3 regions of the Escherichia albertii genome follow, and region 3 is predicted to be linked to each of the others. Evidence: riboswitches for the same ligand, from Rfam matches in the RefSeq annotation. Region 3 holds a riboswitch; each other region holds the start of a gene.
What was found. Region 3 has a riboswitch for thiamine pyrophosphate ahead of thiC (phosphomethylpyrimidine synthase ThiC). Riboswitches for the same ligand answer to the same signal wherever they lie in the genome.

Region 1 (6,464 bases), 2.1 Mb from region 3:
TGGCGCGATCGTTTTGGTTGGCTTTGATACCGATCAGCGTAAACCCTGGTATATAAAAGCGTTGAGAGCTGATGGGCAACCGTTAACATTCGGCTATGAAGTGAATGATAATCACGGACATAATATTGGCGTCGTCGGTCAGGGAAGTCAGCTGTTTATTCGCACCAATGAAGTCCCTCCATCGGTTAATGTGGCAATTGATAAGCAACAAGGGCTTTCATGCACAATCACCTTCGGTAAAGAGATTGATGAAAGTAGAAATTATATTTGCCAGTAATAGTCAGGTGATTCTATGAAAATTCATATAGTGCTATTGATATTCACAATGATGGTTATCCCTGGGAGCTATGCGGCATGTTATGGAGAGTTATCAGCGCAGCATAATCTGGTTGTTCAGGGAGATTTTGCTCTTACTCAAACGCAAACAGCGACATATGAACATAACTTTAATGATTCATCATGCGTGAGTACGAATACTATCACTCCGATGAGCCCGTCGGATATTGTTGTTGGGCTGTATAATGATACCGTTAAATTAAATTTACATTTTGAATGGACCAATAAAAACAACATTACATTGTCAAATAACCAGACCAGTTTCACCAGTGGTTATTCAGTAACGGTAACATCCGCGGCCAGTAACGCGAAGGTGAATATTTCCGCAGGCGGTGGTGGTTCAGTGATGATCAATGGTGTTGCGACATTATCCAGCGCTTCATCAACAACGCGTGGAAGTGCTGCAATGCAATTTTTACTGTGTTTGTTGGGCGGAAAGTCGTGGGATACATGTGTGAATAGCTATAGAAATGCATTGGCGCAAAATGCAGGTGTCTATTCATTTAACCTGGCATTGTCATACAACCCGATAACAACGACGTGTAAACCCGATGATTTATTAATTACTTTAAAGAGTATTCCTGTTTCACAATTGCCTGCAGCGGGTAATAAAACAACGCTTAACAGCAATACTGGAGATATTATTCTGCGATGTAAAAATTTATTAGGTCAACAGAATCAAACATCAAGAAAAATGCAAGTATATCTATCAAGCTCTGAGCTGTTGCCCGGCAGTAATACGATCCTGAAAGGCTCAGATGATAATGGTGTCGGATTTATCCTGGAAAGTAATGGTTCACCTGTGACTCTTTTAAATATCAGTGATAGCAGCAAAGGATACACTAATTTAAAAGAAATTGCGGCGAAGTCGAAAATTACGGATGCTACGATCTCAATTCCGGTGACTGCCAGTTACTATGTCTATGATAAAAATAAAGTTAAATCAGGTGCAATTGAGGCTACCGCCCTGATCAACGTGAAATACGACTAATAACAAGTAAGACGGGCAAGTGGCTAATAATAAAAAATAATAAGGTGTCTGCATTTCCCCCCTCTCTCCGAGGGGGTTTTTTTAGCGGTGATAAAAAATCTCACCGTCGTAGGCTTTAATGATTTTTCCGTCGCTATCGTTGATCAGCACATATGCACCGCCCATATAGGTCCAGTGCGTTCCCACATCGGGCGCAGGCAGGTTACGCAACTGCCACTGCTTAATGTTGTACTCATCGGTGCGGTACATCTCTGGTACAGTATCGCCGGGTTTGAAATGCTTGAAGTCAGCAATGAAACTGCTTAACTCATACTTTGAAATTCCCGAGGTATTAGTCGAACCCGCGGTGGCTGGTGCGGCCCAGGCTGCGCTGGTGACCAGCAAAAGCGCTCCCAGCAACATCTTATTTCTTATGGTCATATACTCTCCACTTTGGGGATCAGTAAAATCAGCTGAATATCTTTCCCGCCATACAATATAACTGACAAGCGATATTTTGTTAGTGATCCCGTGATTTCGTAAAAAGTGTAAATGAAAGGATGCCGTAAAAGCATCCTCATTGCGCGGGAAGTAAGCGGAAATAGCTGATTTAAGAATCATCCTGGGTCACAGCAGTACCGAGGCCCTGAGAATTGTTTTATCTCATAATACCGATGAAACCATGCACGCCCATATACAACCCAACTAAACCAATCAACAAGCTGGAAAAGTAGGGGGCTCTTTTAGCAAGAGTGTTAAATCCATTCCAGCGTTTAGCGACCTGTTGAACACTGATTGCCGCGCCAACGCCCACTGTGACCAGCGTTAATGCCAGGCCGATACTAAAACTGACGACCAGAGTTGCCCCCAGCGTCAGGGCTTTTAGTTGAATACAAATCAGCAGAACGGTAATCGCCGCAGGGCAGGGAATCAGTCCGCCCGTTAAGCCAAACAACAGTATTTGCCAGTTAGTCACCTCTCTGCCATCAAAGCGCCGTTTAATGTCATTGGCATGTGCTCGCGCGTGGGCATCCTGATATTCGCCATGCTCGTGATGGTGATGATGTTCGTGGTCGTGGTGATGTTCGTGATCGTGATGATGCTCATGATCATGCATATTCTCAAGCCAGTTTCGCTCGCCGCGCCAGGTACGCCAGAACATCCAGAAAGCGGTACCAAGAATGATCGCCGCGGAAATTAATTGCAGCCATGGTTCAGCCGATTGCGCAGTAAAGCGTTTGCTGATCGTCATTCCGCCAAAGGCTATCAGCCAAACCACCGCGGTGTGCGAAATGGTCGCTGCCAGTCCAAGCATCACTGCCTGTTTAATGGTGCCTTTAATAGCGATGATAAATGCTGCCATCATCGTTTTTGAGTGCCCCGGTTCCAGGCCATGAAGCGCACCGAGTAAGATGGCGCTGGGGATGAAGAACCAGGCGTTTCCTTGCTGAAGAAGTGTTGTAAAGTTGGTCATGATAATAATTCTTAATATTAAATTGGCGTAGAGATTCTACTCCCCCCCAGTACATAATACTACCCCCCAGTAGATTAATAGTGCTATGATTTTTCTCTATCTTGTTAAGAAGGTCTGCTCATGTCTCATACCATCCGGGATAAACAAAAACTGAAAGCGCGCGCCAGTAAGATTCAGGGGCAGGTCGTTGCGCTCAAGAAAATGCTCGACGAACCGCATGAGTGCGCCGCCGTCCTGCAACAAATCGCCGCCATTCGTGGCGCGGTAAATGGTTTGATGCGGGAAGTGATTAAAGGTCATCTGACAGAACACATTGTGCATCAGAGCGATGAACTAAAGCGGGAAGAAGATCTGGACGTTGTTCTGAAGGTGCTGGATTCTTATATCAAATAATGTCACAACGCTGTTGTAAGACTGGCGGTTTTCCTCGTTTACAACATGTGCGCTGGACATTACCATCCTCTACTGCGATTTATTATCGTAACCAAACGACTCGGGGTGCCCTTCTGCGTGAAGGCTGAGAAATACCCGTATCACCTGATCTGGATAATGCCAGCGTAGGGAAGTCACGGACCGCCAGGTCATTGCTTCTTCACGTTATGGCAGGAGCAAACTATGCAAATCGACCTGCTAAGTCCGACGCAATCTGCGCACGCTTTACACCTGTTTCAACAACATTCCCCCCTTGTACACTGCATGACCAATGATGTGGTGCAAACCTTCACCGCCAATACATTGCTGGCGTTGGGCGCATCGCCAGCCATGGTGATTGAAACGGAAGAGGCCAGTCAATTTGCGTCCATTGCCAATGCCTTGTTGATTAACGTCGGCACGTTGACACAGCCACGTGCGAAAGCGATGCGTGCCGCCGTCGAACAGGCGCATATCGCACAAACACCCTGGACGCTTGATCCCGTTGCGGTTGGCGCGCTCGACTATCGCCGCCGTTTTTGTCGTGAACTTTTATCGTTAAAACCTGCTGCAATACGAGGAAATGCGTCGGAAATCATTGCATTAGCGGGAGCTTCACGAGGTGGACGCGGTGTGGATACTACTGACGCCGCAGCAGACGCGTTGCCTGCCGCACAATCCCTGGCGCAAGAATCTGGTGCAGTAGTCGCGGTCACAGGCGAGGTGGATTATGTTACTGATGGCTGCCGTACTGTTGGCATTCACGGTGGCAGTCCGCTAATGACCAAAGTGGTCGGAACTGGTTGCGCATTATCGGCAGTGGTCGCTGCCAGTTGTGCATTACCGGGCGATACACTGGAAAACGTCGCATCTGCCTGTCACTGGATGAAACAAGCCGGAGAACGCGCTGTTGCCAGAAGTGAAGGGCCGGGCAGTTTTATTGCTCATTTTCTTGATGCGCTCTGGCAGCTGACACCGGAGGTGAAGGCATGAAACGGATTAACGCTCTGACGATTGCAGGCACCGACCCGAGCGGCGGCGCGGGAGTTCAGGCCGATCTAAAAACCTTCTCCGCGCTTGGTGCATACGGTTGTTCGGTGATGACCGCGCTGGTGGCGCAAAATACCCGCGGCGTACAGTCGGTGTATCGTATAGAACCTGATTTTGTTGCCGCCCAACTCGATTCCGTGCTCAGCGATGTTCGTATTGATACCACTAAAATCGGCATGCTGGCTGAAGCTGATATTGTTGAAGCCGTGGCGGAACGGCTGCAACGTTATCAGATCGAAAACGTAGTACTGGATACTGTCATGCTGGCAAAAAGCGGCGATCCGCTACTTTCACCTTCGGCGGTTGCCACTCTTCGCAGTCGATTATTGCCGCAAGTTTCATTGATAACTCCAAACCTGCCGGAAGCAGCGGCCTTGCTTGATGCTCCACACGCTCGTAATGAACAGGAAATGCTGGAGCAGGGGCGCGCCTTATTGGCGATGGGGTGCGGTGCGGTGCTGATGAAAGGTGGGCATCTGGATGATGAACAAAGCCCGGACTGGCTGTTTACCCGCGACGGCGAACAACGTTTTACCGCGCCGCGCATTATGACTAAAAACACGCATGGCACAGGTTGTACGCTCTCGGCGGCGTTGACGGCGCTACGTCCGCGGCATAAAAACTGGGCCGATACTGTTCAGGAAGCCAAAAGCTGGCTGTCAGCGGCGTTAGCTCAGGCCGACACGCTGGAAGTCGGTCATGGGATTGGTCCGGTTCACCACTTCCACGCCTGGTGGTGACCGCCGTACTATAGCTGCTTTGGTTATTGTCAGCCTTTTTGCGCTGAAATTCAGGGATGAAACCAATGCAGCTAAAAATCGTCAGTCGCAAAAAATTCACCGTCTTGTTATGCGCTCTGGGGCTAATTTCCATCGTTGCGATTTATCCCCGCCAGACGGTGAATTTTTTCTATTCCACGGCAGTTCAGATTAAAGACTACATTCACTTTTATGGTTATCGTCCGGTCAAATCTTTTGCTATTCGCATTCCTGCCAGTTACACCATTCATGGCATAGATGTTTCACGCTGGCAGGAGCGGATAGACTGGCAGCGTGTGGCAAAAATGCGCGACAACGGTATCCGCCTACAGTTTGCTTTTATTAAAGCGACGGAAGGCGAGAAACTGGTCGATCCGTATTTCTCACGTAACTGGCTGCAAAGTCGTAAAAATGGTCTGCTACGTGGGGCATATCACTATTTTTCCCCATCGGTAGCGGCTCCAGTTCAGGCGCGATTATTTCTGCAAACGGTAGATTTTAGTCCTGGCGATTTTCCCGCTGTGTTGGATGTAGAAGAACGAGGAAAATTATCAGCAAAAGAATTACGCAAACGGGTAATTCAGTGGTTAAAGATGGTTGAAAAAAACACTGGCAAAAAACCGATTATCTATTCCGGGTCTGTGTTTTATCAGGAAAATCTGGCGGGATATTTTAATGAGTATCCCTGGTGGATTGCTCACTATTATCAACGTCGTCCAGACAGTGGATCACGATTGTGGCGTTTCTGGCAGCATTCGGATCGCGGTCAGGTGGATGGTATCAATGGCGCGGTGGATTTTAACGTGTTTAATGGCTCGGCGGAGGAATTACAGGCTTTCGTGGAAGGTACTCTTAAGCAGTAAATCACAAAAATCAGAATTTCGGGGGCTGATATAACAGGTGATCAACCCGGTATCATGGGGAAAACTTCATGGAAGAGACTAGCCAATGATACCTGTCGAACTGATTCGCCAAAAAGATTATCCAGCCATTGTTGACTGGGCACTGGCATTAAAAGAAAAAGACCGTCTGGCTGTACTTAAGGCTCTACAAGAAACTGATTATCATCCACTGTTCTCTGGGGAAGATGCGCACGATGCGTTCTCGTTGAGTAAAGTGGTATGCGCACGTAACTATACAGAGCAAAAATTATTCCCTATCCACTGGCCCAAAAATCAAACCAAACTTCATGAATTGCTGGGTAGTAGCAATAGCTCAGTACACCATGCACTCCTCACTTATTTTAGCCATACTGTTCCTGATTATCTCGATAGTATAATTAAAGATTTATTGCTTGCTACATATACTTATCCAGATTTCCGTCTTATATGGAGTTTTTATCAACATGGGTGGATAAAATTCAATGAGGAATCATTTGTCAATATATTATTTTATGCCGGTAGGTATATGCATAATCCCAGAGATGATATCGCCTGGTTGCGTGAAAACCCACAGGTAATAGAAA
Region 2 (6,464 bases), 540 kb from region 3:
CGTTCCACCGTTAAGCTAAAACGCATTGGCAAATGGTGGTAAAGCCAGGTGATATCAGTCAGTTTTAACATTTCGCCCCGGTAGTTTTTCAATCACGGTAAATAGCATAAAACAGAGCAGTAGCAGAATTAACGCGGTGACTGCGCCGTCCTGGCTGCGATAAGAACCGATTTGCTGGTAGAGATAAAACGGCAGGGTGCGGAAATCATCGTTACCGAACAACGCCACCACGCCAAAATCACCAATCGACAGCACGCAGGCAAAGGCCAGCGCCTGCGCCAGTGGGCGTTTCAGGGCGCGCAGTTCCACCACTTTTAAGTGCGACCAGCCTTCAATACCCAGCGACTGGCACAGCATGCTGTAGCGGGCAGTGATATCGCGCATCGGGTTTTCCAGCACTTTCAGCGCATAAGGGATCGCCATTAACGCGTTGGTGAAAATCACAATGCCGTCAGAAGATTGCGGCAGGCCGATAGTGTTGTTGAGCAACAAAAAGAAGCCCGTTGCCAGCACAATGCCCGGCATGGCGAGGATCAACATGCCGCTCATCTCCAGCGCCTGACCCGCCAGCATTTTTTGCCGCGCCCGCAGTTCGCGGCTGCTCCATAGCAGCATCATGGTCAGCACCACGCACAATACGCCTGCTGCCAGTGCAATACGCAATGAGGTCCACAGTGCCTGCCACAACACCGGTTGCGACAGAACTTCTGGCAACTGGAGGTTTACTCCATCGACGATCACCGCCAGTAACGGTGGCAGTAATAACAGCAACGCCAGCGCAATTAATACTGTGTCGCAAATGCGGCTATGCAGACGATCGTCCGGGTCGCGCCAGCCTTGCAGCAGCGTGGTACCGGGGGCAATGGCTTTACTTAGTCGCTGACTCAACAGCACCAGCCCGAGACAGCACACCATCTGGATCAGCGCCAGCATCGCTGCGCGGGCAGGATCGTAGTCGTAACTTAGCGCCTGATAAATAGCCAACTCGATAGTGGTCGCCTGCGGACCGCCGCCCAGCGACAGCACGGTAGCGAAGCTGGCGAAACAGAGCATAAAGATAAGCGCAGCAACTGGCGGGATTTGTCGCCGTAGCCACGGCCATTCGATGAAGCGGAAAAAATGCCAGCCGCGCATCCCAAGCTGGGCGGCAAGCTGGCGCTGCTCGCCGGGAATGCTTTCCAGCGCCTGGAGGAATAAGCGGCTTGCCATCGGCAGATTAAAAAATACGTGTGCCAGCAAAATGCCTTGCAGGCCGTAGGGCGAAAAGGTCCACTCCAGACCAAGCGAATGCCAGAGCGAGGCCAGCCAGCCCCGACGACCATAGACGCTAAGAATGCCGAAAACGGCGACCAACACCGGGAGGATCAAGGTCATTGCGCACAGACGCAGCAGCGCTAGTCGCCCCGGAAAGCGCCTGCGATAGAGCGCGCGGGCGAGGAATATTGCGGGAACGACAGAGAGCAGCGCCGAGAGAAACGCCTGCCAGAAGGAGAAGCGCACCACATGCCACAGGTAGCTGTCCTGCCAGATGGCCGTCCAGTCACCCTGCGGTGCGTTCCACCACAGGGCGAGAAACGCCGCCAGTGCAACCGCCACTACCAGCGTGGCGGCGCTTAATCCTGGGATTAACCAGCCGGGAATTAATGACTGACGGCGCGTTGCCATTCGCTAATCCATGCCTGACGTTGTGCCGCCACTTCGGCTGGCGTGAACTCCAGCGTGGTGGCAGGTTTGGTCAGTTGTGCAAAACCGGCAGGCAGCGCGACGTTTGCTACCGGATACATCCAGTTGCCGGTTGGGATCGCATTCTGAAAAGCCGGAGAAACCATAAACTGGAGGAATTTTTGCGCCAGCTCCGGCTGCTTGCTGGCAGCGGTGCGGGCGGCAACTTCCACTTGCAGATAGTGGCCTTCGCTAAAGTTAGCGGCGGCGTAGTTATCTTTCTTCTCTTCGAGAATGTGATAAGCCGGGGAGGTGGTGTAGCTCAGTACCAGATCGCTTTCACCTTTCAAAAACAGGCCATAGGCTTCACTCCAGCCTTTGGTGACCGTGACGGTTTTCTTCGCCAGCTTCTGCCAGGCCTGTGGGGCGTCATTGCCATAGATTTTTTGCATCCATAGCAGCAGGCCCAGACCAGGAGTACTGGTGCGCGGATCTTCATAAATCACCCGCCAGTTCTGATCGCTCTCAACCAGTTCTTTCAGACTTTGCGGCGGATTTTTCAGTTTGTTCTTGTCGTAAACGAAGGCGAAATAGCCATAGTCAAACGGCACAAAGGTGTCATTATTCCAGCCGCCGGGAACGTTTATAGCCTCTGTCGCTACGCCGCTTTTGGCAAACAACCCGGTTTTGCTGGCGGCGTCTAACAGATTGTTATCCAGCCCCAGCACCACATCAGCTTTGCTGTTTTTGCCTTCCATCCGCAGACGGTTCAGCAGTGAGACGCCATCTTCCAGCGCCACAAATTTCAGTTCGCAATTGCAGTCGGCTTCAAAGGCTTTTTTGACCACCGGACCAGGCCCCCAGTCGGCGGCGAAGGAGTCGTAGGTATAAACAGTCAGAACGGGTTTTGCGAAAACGGGCGCTGTGCATAGCAACAGCAGGGGAAGACATTTTTTTAACACTTTGCACCTCAAAGAAGAGTGGCAAAGGACTTGAGAAGGAGCCTCAAATCCCTTCGCCGGCGTTATCCGGATCAGGTTCGACGGGTATTTTCTCAGCTTGCGCGTTAGCGCAGGCACCCCGTTGAGAACGGCGTTAGTGTAGTGAGTTTGTTATCAAGCAGCAATCATGGATCCGGCGGAGCAAACCAGGCTGATTTAAAATCAAACCAACCAAGAGTGTTCATGCGCAGGCCGCGCATACTGCGTTGCCCCTGAATAATCAGCCAGTGATGGATAAGCGGCACTATCGCTTTGCTGGCAACCAGTTGTTGGCACCAGTTCGCCAGATTCATCTCGCCATTGCGCCAGCGGGCGGCGTCGGCTTGCCAGTCGAGCGGAATACAGCGTTGTAGCAGCGGCACTTCACACAAGTGCGCGAACAGCGAAAAATCCAGCGGCAGCGTAAAGTTGGCGCTGTTAAGCCAGATATCGCTTTCGATCTCTCCTTCATGCCACTGATCGTAGTCGATCTCGTTGATGTTCAAGGTGACCTGATGACTCGCGAGAATCTTTTGCATGATCCTGGCAATTACCCGATGCTCAATATGATCCTGGTAAAAGGTTAGCGTGAGGTTTTCCAGCCCGGCGGGTTTTTCACAATGGGTGGGGCGGGCATGATGCCAGCGGGGGAGTAGGCCATATGCCGGGAACCACAGTTGCTGGTATTGTTCCTCGGCGAAATAGACCAGATTGGTTGGAGAAAGAACGTAACTTACCCACTCTCTGACCGCTTGATTTGCCCCGCGATGGGTGCGGCTGTCAAACAGTAAATAGTAGCAACCTTCTTCCAGTCGGCTTTCAATCTCTTTTTCTTCACCTTGCGGCCCTTGCAGCATCAGACCGCCAGCAGGCTCGTCGGCAATTTCCGGCAATACCCAGACATTAACCTCGTCAATTAGTGCCCGATAGCCAAAAAAATCATCGAATGCCTGAATTTTCAACTGATTAGTGGAGTTACGGATCACCGCATACGGCCCGGTGCCAATGGGATGGCTGGCAAAGTTGCTGAGTGTTTCCCATTCGCGCGGCAGGATCATTGCCGGAACTTGCCCTAGCAGTAACGGTAACCAGCGATCCGGCTGCGTGAGATGAATGTCCAGCGTCCAGGGTGTTGGTGAAACGATGTCTGCAATGTGGGAATAGAGTGGGAGCGTATTGATCCTTTTTAGGGAAGCGATTACGTCGTCCATTTCCAGTTCGCGTCCGTGGTGGAAATGGATCCCGGGGCGCAAAAAGAAGCGCCAGTGAAGCGGTGAAATTTGCTGCCAGTGGTGGGCGATGTCCGCTTCCAGTTCCCCATTTTCCTCATTTACGCGCGTTAGCGAACTGAAGATTTGCCGGGCGATATGGGTTTCGGAGCGGCGCAATGCGCTGCCAGGCAGCAGATTGCGCAACGGGCGATAATAGAGGACGCGCAGGATGTGCCGGCCCCGGCGAAAGCTGCGCCCCAGATGGGAAATCAGCATTTGCCGCACGGCGGTTTTATCACCAACGAGTTGCACCAGTTGGTCGATGCGATCCTGCTCCAGTAGGTCTTCCGCCCGCTGTTGCTGGAGCGCCAGCCCGGTATAGAGGAAAGTTAAACGCGAGCGTTTACCGCGTCCAACTTCTGCTTCCCACGTCAGCCAGCCGCGTTCCTGCATCGTGTTGAGCAGGGTGCGCATATGACGACGGGAACAGCTCAATAACTCCGCCAGTTCATTGAGCGTCGTGTCCTGCGATTTACCCTCGCAGCATTGCCACAGGCGAATGAACTGTTGTTGCAGACGACCAGAAGGCATAAAAGGGGAACTCCCGCGTAAAATCCAGCAATTTTATTTTCCCTATATTAAGTCAATAATTCTGATTGATGAAGCAAGGAGGTGTCCCATGCGCCAGTTTTATCAGCACTATTTTACCGCGACTGCGAAGGTGTGCTGGTTGCGTTGGTTAAGCGCTCCACAACGCTTATCCATGCTTGAGGAACTGATGCAGTGGGAGGGGAGTGATTCTGACTACTGATTTGCGGACATCATGTGTGACTGAGTATTGGTGTTAATCGCCACGCCAGCAGTGAATACCTGCTGGCTTTTTTCTTTTTGACGATTGAGTCGAGCGGCGTACAAACTAACGCATAAACGCTGGTTGTTTCGCCTCATAAGCGGCGATCGCGTCGTCATGCTGCAAGGTCAGGCCGATGCTGTCCAGGCCGTTCATCATGCAGTGGCGGCGGAAGGCATCAATGGTAAAGCGATAGGTTTTCTCACCCGCTTTCACCTCTTGCGCCTCCAGGTCCACATCGAAATGGATCCCTGGATTGGCTTGTACCAGCGCAAACAGTTCATCCACTTCGGCATCGCTTAATTTCACTGGCAGCAGTTGGTTGTTAAAGCTGTTGCCATAGAAGATGTCAGCGAAACTCGGCGCAATCACCACTTTAAAACCGTAATCGGTCAATGCCCACGGCGCGTGCTCACGCGAGGAACCGCAGCCGAAGTTTTCTCGTGCCAGCAAAATGGAAGCTCCCTGATATTGCGGGAAGTTCAGCACGAAGTTCGGGTTTGGCTGCTGGCCTTTTTCATCGAGAAAACGCCAGTCATTAAACAGATGCGCGCCAAAACCTGTACGGGTCACTTTCTGCAAAAACTGTTTCGGGATGATTGCATCAGTATCAACATTGGCGGCATCCAGTGGAACCACCAGGCCTGTGTGTTTGATAAATTTCTCTGCCATGGTGTGCTCCTTATTTAATATTGCGAATGTCGGCGAAATGTCCGGTCACAGCCGCGGCGGCAGCCATTGCCGGGCTGACCAGATGCGTGCGCCCGCCGCGCCCCTGGCGGCCTTCAAAGTTACGGTTGCTGGTGGAGGCACAACGTTCGCCCGGATTCAGACGGTCGTTATTCATCGCCAGACACATTGAGCAACCGGGTAAGCGCCACTCAAAACCGGCTTCAATAAAGATTTTGTCCAGACCTTCCGCTTCCGCCTGGGCTTTTACCGGACCAGAGCCGGGAACCACCAGTGCCTGCACGCCTGGCGCGACTTTCCGACCTTTGGCGATTTCCGCCGCCGCACGTAAATCTTCAATGCGTGAGTTGGTGCAGGAACCGATAAACACTTTGTCGATAGCCACTTCGGTCAGCGGAATGCCCGGTTTCAGCCCCATATAGGCCAGAGCTTTTTCTGCTGAGGCACGTTCAACCGGATCGGCAAACGAAGCCGGATCGGGAATTTTGTCGTTCACGGAAATCACCTGGCCTGGATTGGTGCCCCAGGTGACCTGCGGCGAAATCGCCTCTGCTTGCAGAGTGACAACGGTATCGAAAGTTGCGCCTTCGTCGGTTTGCAGAGTTTTCCAGTAGGCAACGGCATCGTCGAAATTCTTGCCTTTCGGCGCATGCAGACGACCTTTGACATAGTTAAAGGTGGTTTCGTCAGGCGCAACCAGACCGGCTTTCGCGCCCATTTCGATTGCCATATTGCACAGAGTCATACGACCTTCCATGCTTAAATCACGGATTGCTTCGCCGCAAAACTCCACCACATGCCCGGTGCCGCCTGCGCTGCCAGTTTTACCGATAATTGCCAGCACAATATCTTTTGCGGTAATACCCGGCGCGGCTTTGCCCCGGACTTCAATTTTCATGGTCTTCGCGCGGCTCTGTTTCAGGGTTTGCGTTGCCAGCACGTGTTCAACCTCGGAAGTGCCGATACCAAAGGCCAGTGCACCAAACGCGCCGTGGGTGGCGGTATGCGAGTCGCCGCAGACAATGGTCATTCCTGGTAAGGTCACGCCCTGTTCTGGTCCCATTACGTGGA
Region 3 (6,464 bases):
CTCCTGGCGAGTCGCCATATTGTCGGTACAGTCGAGCACCACATCGGCTTGTGCAACCGCATCTTTTAACGCCTCACCTGTTAATCGTTGTTGCAATGCCGTCAGTTGAATGTCGGGATTCAACTGTGTCAGTCGCTGTTGGCTGACCTGCGATTTCGGGCTGTTGATATCTTCAGTGGTAAAGAGGATTTGTCGTTGTAGATTGCTTAAATGCACATCGTCGTCATCTGCCAGTATCAGCGTCCCGACGCCTGCGCCCGCCAGGTATAGCGCAGCAGGTGTACCCAGCCCGCCAAGACCAATAATCAGCACCTGGCTGTCGAGCAGTTTTTGCTGCCCGTCCAGAGCGATATCGTCGAGCAGGATTTGGCGGCTATAACGCATAAAGTCACGGTCATTCATCGCCAACTCCTGCAATTTCCAGCAGCTGTGCCGTTGCCAAACGCCAGTCTGCGGCTTGAGTAATGGCGCTGACGACGGCGATACTGCCGACACCCGTCGTCATCACCGCAGGCGCGCGCGCCAGACTGATACCGCCAATCGCCACGGTGGGATAATCAGCCAGGCGCTCAACATGCCGTGCCAGCTGTTCCAGCCCCTGTGGTGCGGAAGGCATCTGCTTGGTTTGTGTCGGGAACACATGTCCCAGCGCGATATAAGAAGGGCGTGCAGCCAGCGCGACGTCGATTTCCATATCATCATGGGTCGAAACGCCCAGCCGCAGACCTGCCGCGCGGATGGCGCTGAGATCGGTGGCCTGCAAATCTTCCTGCCCCAGATGGACGCCATAGGCCTGATGTTTGATCGCCAGTCGCCAGTAATCGTTGATAAACAGTCGTGCGTTATAGCGGCGGCCCAGCGCAATTGCCGCCACAACATCGGCTTCAACCTCTTCATCGCGCCGATCTTTGATGCGTAGCTGGAGGGTGCGCACGCCTGCATCCAGCAGGCGTTCGATCCACTGTACGCTGTCCACCACCGGGTACAGTCCTAAACGAAAGGGCACAGGAGGAAAATCAGGCTGATACATCACGCTTCCTCCTTACGCAGGTAGATTTCTCCGCCTCTGGCGCGGAAGTTCTCCGACATATCCGCCATTCCCGCTTCAATGGTTTGTGCGGCAGCGTAATCGCGCACTTCCTGACTGATTTTCATCGAGCAGAATTTCGGCCCACACATGGAGCAAAAATGGGCGACCTTGCCGGACTCTTGCGGCAGAGTTTCATCGTGATAAGCGCGGGCGGTAAACGGGTCGAGAGCCAGATTAAACTGGTCCTCCCAGCGAAATTCGAAGCGGGCTTTCGACATCGCGTTATCGCGAATTTGCGCGCCCGGATGCCCTTTTGCCAGGTCGGCAGCGTGGGCGGCAATCTTGTAGGTGATAAGACCTTGCTTAACGTCTTCTTTATTGGGCAGACCCAGGTGCTCTTTTGGCGTTACGTAGCAGAGCATCGCACAGCCAAACCAGCCGATCATCGCTGCACCAATCCCCGACGTGAAGTGGTCATAACCTGGCGCAATATCGGTGGTCAGCGGCCCGAGAGTGTAAAATGGCGCTTCGTGGCAGTGCTCTAACTCCTCGGTCATATTGCGGCGAATCATCTGCATCGGCACATGCCCGGGGCCTTCAATCATCACCTGTACGTCATATTCCCAGGCGATTTTGGTCAGTTCGCCCAGCGTATGCAGCTCGGCAAACTGCGCTTCATCGTTGGCGTCCTGAACAGAACCGGGGCGCAGGCCGTCGCCCAGCGACAGCGAAACATCATAAGCGGCACAGATTTCACAAATTTCGCGGAAGTGTTGATAGAGGAAATTTTCCTGATGATGGGAGAGGCACCATTTCGCCATAATCGAACCGCCGCGAGAGACGATGCCGGTCAGGCGTTTCGCGGTCATCGGTACGTAGCGCAGCAGCACGCCCGCATGGATAGTGAAGTAATCCACACCTTGCTCGGCCTGTTCCAGCAGCGTGTCACGGAAGACTTCCCAGGTAAGATCTTCAGCGATCCCGTTCACTTTCTCCAGCGCCTGGTAGATCGGCACAGTGCCGATCGGCGCCGGGCTGTTACGCAAAATCCACTCGCGGGTTTCGTGAATATAGCGACCGGTGGAAAGATCCATCACGGTATCTGCTCCCCAGCGCGTGGACCATACCAGCTTTTCCACTTCTTCTTCGATGGAAGAGGTGACCGCCGAGTTGCCGATATTGGCGTTAACTTTTACCAGGAAATTGCGACCAATAATCATCGGTTCTGATTCAGGATGATTAATGTTGGCGGGGATAATCGCGCGTCCGGCAGCGACCTCATCACGGACGAATTCCGCGGTGATATTTTCCGGCAAGCGTGCGCCAAAACTCATTCCCGGATGCTGGTGGCGTAAAACTTCGCTACGTATGCGCTCGCGGCCCATATTCTCGCGGATGGCGATGAACTCCATCTCCGGCGTGATGATACCCTGGCGGGCATAGTGTAACTGTGTGACGCGGCGGCCTGCTTTGGCGCGTTTTGGCGTTAATACGCCACTAAAACGCAGCTCGTCGAGGCCATCATCTGCCAGCCGCGCTTTTGTGTAATCGGAACTGCGCACGGTAAGTTCTTCGGTATCGCCGCGTGCATCGATCCACGGCTGGCGCAGTTTTGCCAGCCCTTGCTGCACGTTAATGGCGATCTGTGGGTCGCCATACGGGCCGGAGGTGTCATAGACCGGAATCGCTTCGTTTTCTTCGTACTGCGGCTGTTCTTTGCTACCGCCGATTAGCGTCGGGCTAAGCTGGATCTCACGCATTGGCACGCGCACGCCGGGGTGTGTGCCGGTGATGTAAATGCGTTTTGAGTTCGGAAAAGCGGTGCCCTCCAGAGTATCGATAAAATGTTGGGCCTGGGCGCGTTGTTCGCGGCGGGTCAGTTTTGTTGCAGACATAGCTCATTCCAAAAGTTAAGGACGTGGCTTGTCAGACGACGGATGAAGCAAGAGACGATCGCCGCAAAGGCGATGCGATAGCAGATTAACTCTTGTTCCCTTCGCAGGTATTAGCCTGATCAGGTTCCGCGGATCCCGAATGAACGGTCTCAGCCAGTTAAGGCACTCCGACAAGAAATTAGCCCCGCAGACGGGGCGTTGGCTGTAAATTACGCGTTAACCGCGCAGAACTCAAGCAGGATGTTTGACGCGAGCGGCATCAAGCACCAGCAGAATCAGCTTATCTTCCAGCACAAAGCGCGCTTCCAGCGCCTCGCCGATGTCAGATAAAACCTGTTGAAACTCAAGGTAATTATCGTGATCGATGGCGGTTTCCAGGCTGGAATCGTAGTAATCCATAATCTGTTGGGTATTGGCTTCAAGCTGGGGCCAAATCTTCGTGGCGCGAGCGAGTTGTCCGTTGCCTTCCAGCTTATGAAGAATGCGTTCATAAATACTGAAATGTCCGGCAGACAAGTAATCGACCAGGCTCTGGCAAAAATCATCAAGGGCTTTTTCATTTAGCCTCATGTACGATTCTTTACCAGGCTTAATGCCAACCAGATTGTAGTAAGCCACGAGCAGATGCTTACGTACATGTAGCCAGCGATCAACCAGTTTGTTACTTCCTCTGACGTGCTCCGTCAGGTTATCGAGCTGGTTAAGCATGATTGACTCCGCAAGTTTGAATTCAAAAACTGCTCAGTGAGAAATGTAAAAACCATGTTAAACATGCCAGTGATGCAAAGGTAGTGCAAGAGCTATGGATCGTATAATTGAAAAATTAGATCACGGCTGGTGGGTCGTCAGTCATGAACAAAAATTATGGTTGCCGAAGGGTGAATTACCCTATGGCGAAGCGGTAAATTTCGATCTTGTGGGCCAGCGCGCACTACACATCGGCGAATGGCAGGGAGAACCCGTTTGGTTAGTACAACAGCAGCGTCGTCACGATATGGGATCGGTGCGTCAGGTCATTGATCTGGATGTCGGGCTGTTTCAACTGGCTGGACGCGGCGTGCAACTGGCGGAGTTTTACCGTTCGCATAAATACTGCGGATATTGCGGGCATGAAATGTATCCGAGCAAAACCGAATGGGCGATGCTGTGCAGTCACTGCCGCGAGCGTTACTATCCACAAATCGCCCCCTGTATTATCGTTGCTATCCGGCGTGATGATTCGATCCTCCTCGCTCAACATACCCGCCATCGCAATGGTGTCCATACGGTACTTGCCGGATTTGTCGAAGTGGGCGAAACCCTCGAGCAGGCAGTCGCGCGTGAAGTGATGGAAGAGAGCGGAATTAAAGTTAAAAACTTGCGTTACGTGACTTCCCAACCGTGGCCGTTTCCCCAGTCTTTAATGACCGCGTTTATGGCGGAATATGACAGCGGCGACATCGTGATCGACCCGAAAGAATTGCTGGAGGCGAACTGGTATCGCTACGACGATTTGCCGTTACTGCCGCCGCCCGGTACCGTGGCGCGTCGTCTGATAGAAGATACAGTGGCGATGTGTCGGGCAGAGTATGAGTGATGATACACTGACCGCCTGACGCACTAAGGAACAGCCAAAATGACCGAACTTAAAAACGATCGTTATCTGCGGGCGCTGCTGCGCCAGCCCGTTGATGTCACTCCAGTATGGATGATGCGCCAGGCGGGTCGCTATCTACCGGAATATAAAGCCACGCGCGCTCAGGCGGGTGATTTTATGTCGCTGTGCAAAAATGCCGAGCTGGCGTGCGAAGTGACTTTGCAACCGCTGCGTCGCTATCCGCTGGATGCGGCGATTCTTTTCTCTGACATTCTGACTGTCCCGGATGCGATGGGGCTAGGGCTTTATTTTGAAGCCGGAGAAGGTCCGCGATTCACCTCGCCAGTCACCTGTAAAGCCGATGTCGATAAACTGCCAATCCCGGACCCGGAAGATGAGCTGGGTTACGTGATGAACGCGGTGCGTACCATTCGCCGCGAACTGAAAGGCGAAGCGCCGCTGATTGGTTTTTCCGGCAGCCCGTGGACGCTGGCGACTTACATGGTGGAAGGCGGTAGCAGCAAAGCGTTCACCGTGATCAAAAAAATGATGTATGCCGATCCGCAGGCGCTGCACGCGCTGCTCGATAAACTGGCGAAAAGCGTCACGTTGTATCTGAATGCACAGATCAAAGCTGGCGCCCAGGCAGTGATGATTTTCGACACCTGGGGCGGCGTGCTTACCGGGCGCGATTATCAACAGTTCTCGCTCTATTACATGCATAAAATTGTTGATGGTTTACTGCGTGAAAACGACGGTCGCCGCGTGCCGGTCACGCTGTTTACCAAAGGCGGCGGACAGTGGCTGGAAGCGATGGCAGAAACCGGTTGCGATGCGCTGGGCCTCGACTGGACAACGGACATCGCCGATGCGCGCCGTCGTGTGGGTGATAAAGTCGCGTTGCAGGGCAACATGGACCCATCAATGTTGTATGCACCGCCAGCACGCATTGAAGAAGAAGTGGCGACAATTCTTGCCGGTTTTGGTCACGGCGAAGGCCATGTCTTTAACCTCGGCCATGGAATTCATCAGGATGTGCCGCCAGAACATGCTGGCGTGTTTGTCGAGGCAGTGCATCGCTTGTCTGAACAATATCACCGCTAAGGAGTGATTATGGATCTCGCGTCATTACGCGCTCAACAAATCGAACTGGCTTCTTCTGTGATCCGCGAGGATCGACTCGATAAAGATCCCCCGGATCTGATCGCCGGAGCCGATGTCGGGTTTGAGCAAGGCGGAGAAGTGACGCGAGCGGCGATGGTGCTGCTGAAATACCCCTCGCTTGAGCTGGTGGAGTATAAAGTGGCACGTATCGCCACCACCATGCCTTACATTCCTGGTTTTCTTTCCTTCCGTGAGTATCCTGCGCTGCTTACCGCGTGGGACATGCTGTCGCAAAAACCGGATTTAGTGTTTGTCGATGGTCATGGGATCTCGCATCCTCGCCGTCTTGGCGTCGCCAGCCATTTTGGTTTGCTGGTGGATGTGCCGACCATTGGCGTAGCGAAAAAACGACTATGCGGTAAATTCGAACCGCTCTCCAGCGAACCGGGCGCACTGGCCCCGCTGATGGATAAAGGCGAGCAGCTGGCCTGGGTCTGGCGCAGCAAAGCGCGCTGTAACCCGTTGTTTATTTCTACCGGCCATCGGGTCAGCGTGGACAGCGCGCTGGCGTGGGTACAACGCTGCATGAAAGGCTATCGTCTGCCGGAGCCAACGCGCTGGGCGGACGCGGTGGCCTCGGAACGTCCGGCGTTCGTGCGCTTTACAGCAAATCAGCCCTAATTCAGGTAAACTGCGGATAATTTTCGTATCTGAGAACTCAACATGTTACAAAACCCGATTCATCTGCGTCTGGAGCGCCTGGAAAGCTGGCAGCACGTCACTTTCATGGCTTGCTTATGCGAACGCATGTACCCCAACTACGCCATGTTCTGCCAGCAGACAGGTTTTGGTGATGGGC

Region 1: another riboswitch for thiamine pyrophosphate. It lies ahead of thiM (hydroxyethylthiazole kinase); the one in region 3 lies ahead of thiC (phosphomethylpyrimidine synthase ThiC).
Region 2: another riboswitch for thiamine pyrophosphate. It lies ahead of thiB (thiamine ABC transporter substrate binding subunit); the one in region 3 lies ahead of thiC (phosphomethylpyrimidine synthase ThiC).

The regions. Positions count from the first base shown of each region.
Region 1 covers NZ_CP117568.1:1,176,163-1,182,626, reverse strand. The annotation lists gene PS053_RS05950 (fimbrial biogenesis outer membrane usher protein) at 1-277, shown strand, start outside; gene PS053_RS05945 (putative fimbrial-like adhesin protein) at 293-1,327, shown strand; gene rcnB (Ni(II)/Co(II) efflux transporter accessory subunit RcnB) at 1,409-1,747, opposite strand; gene rcnA (nickel/cobalt efflux protein RcnA) at 1,965-2,780, opposite strand; gene rcnR (Ni(II)/Co(II)-binding transcriptional repressor RcnR) at 2,901-3,173, shown strand; TPP riboswitch at 3,265-3,361, shown strand; gene thiM (hydroxyethylthiazole kinase) at 3,396-4,184, shown strand; gene thiD (bifunctional hydroxymethylpyrimidine kinase/phosphomethylpyrimidine kinase) at 4,181-4,981, shown strand; gene PS053_RS05915 (glycoside hydrolase family 25 protein) at 5,047-5,862, shown strand; gene PS053_RS05910 (DUF6493 family protein) at 5,948-6,464, shown strand, end outside.
Region 2 covers NZ_CP117568.1:3,817,913-3,824,376, forward strand. The annotation lists gene thiQ (thiamine ABC transporter ATP-binding protein ThiQ) at 1-71, opposite strand, end outside; gene thiP (thiamine/thiamine pyrophosphate ABC transporter permease ThiP) at 55-1,665, opposite strand; gene thiB (thiamine ABC transporter substrate binding subunit) at 1,641-2,624, opposite strand; TPP riboswitch at 2,655-2,755, opposite strand; gene sgrR (DNA-binding transcriptional regulator SgrR) at 2,789-4,444, opposite strand; gene sgrT (glucose uptake inhibitor SgrT) at 4,533-4,664, shown strand; gene leuD (3-isopropylmalate dehydratase small subunit) at 4,770-5,375, opposite strand; gene leuC (3-isopropylmalate dehydratase large subunit) at 5,386-6,464, opposite strand, start outside.
Region 3 covers NZ_CP117568.1:3,275,528-3,281,991, forward strand. The annotation lists gene thiF (thiazole biosynthesis adenylyltransferase ThiF) at 1-402, opposite strand, end outside; gene thiE (thiamine phosphate synthase) at 395-1,030, opposite strand; gene thiC (phosphomethylpyrimidine synthase ThiC) at 1,030-2,925, opposite strand; TPP riboswitch at 3,005-3,105, opposite strand; gene PS053_RS15955 (Rsd/AlgQ family anti-sigma factor) at 3,157-3,633, opposite strand; gene nudC (NAD(+) diphosphatase) at 3,728-4,501, shown strand; gene hemE (uroporphyrinogen decarboxylase) at 4,541-5,605, shown strand; gene nfi (deoxyribonuclease V) at 5,615-6,286, shown strand; gene PS053_RS15975 (YjaG family protein) at 6,329-6,464, shown strand, end outside.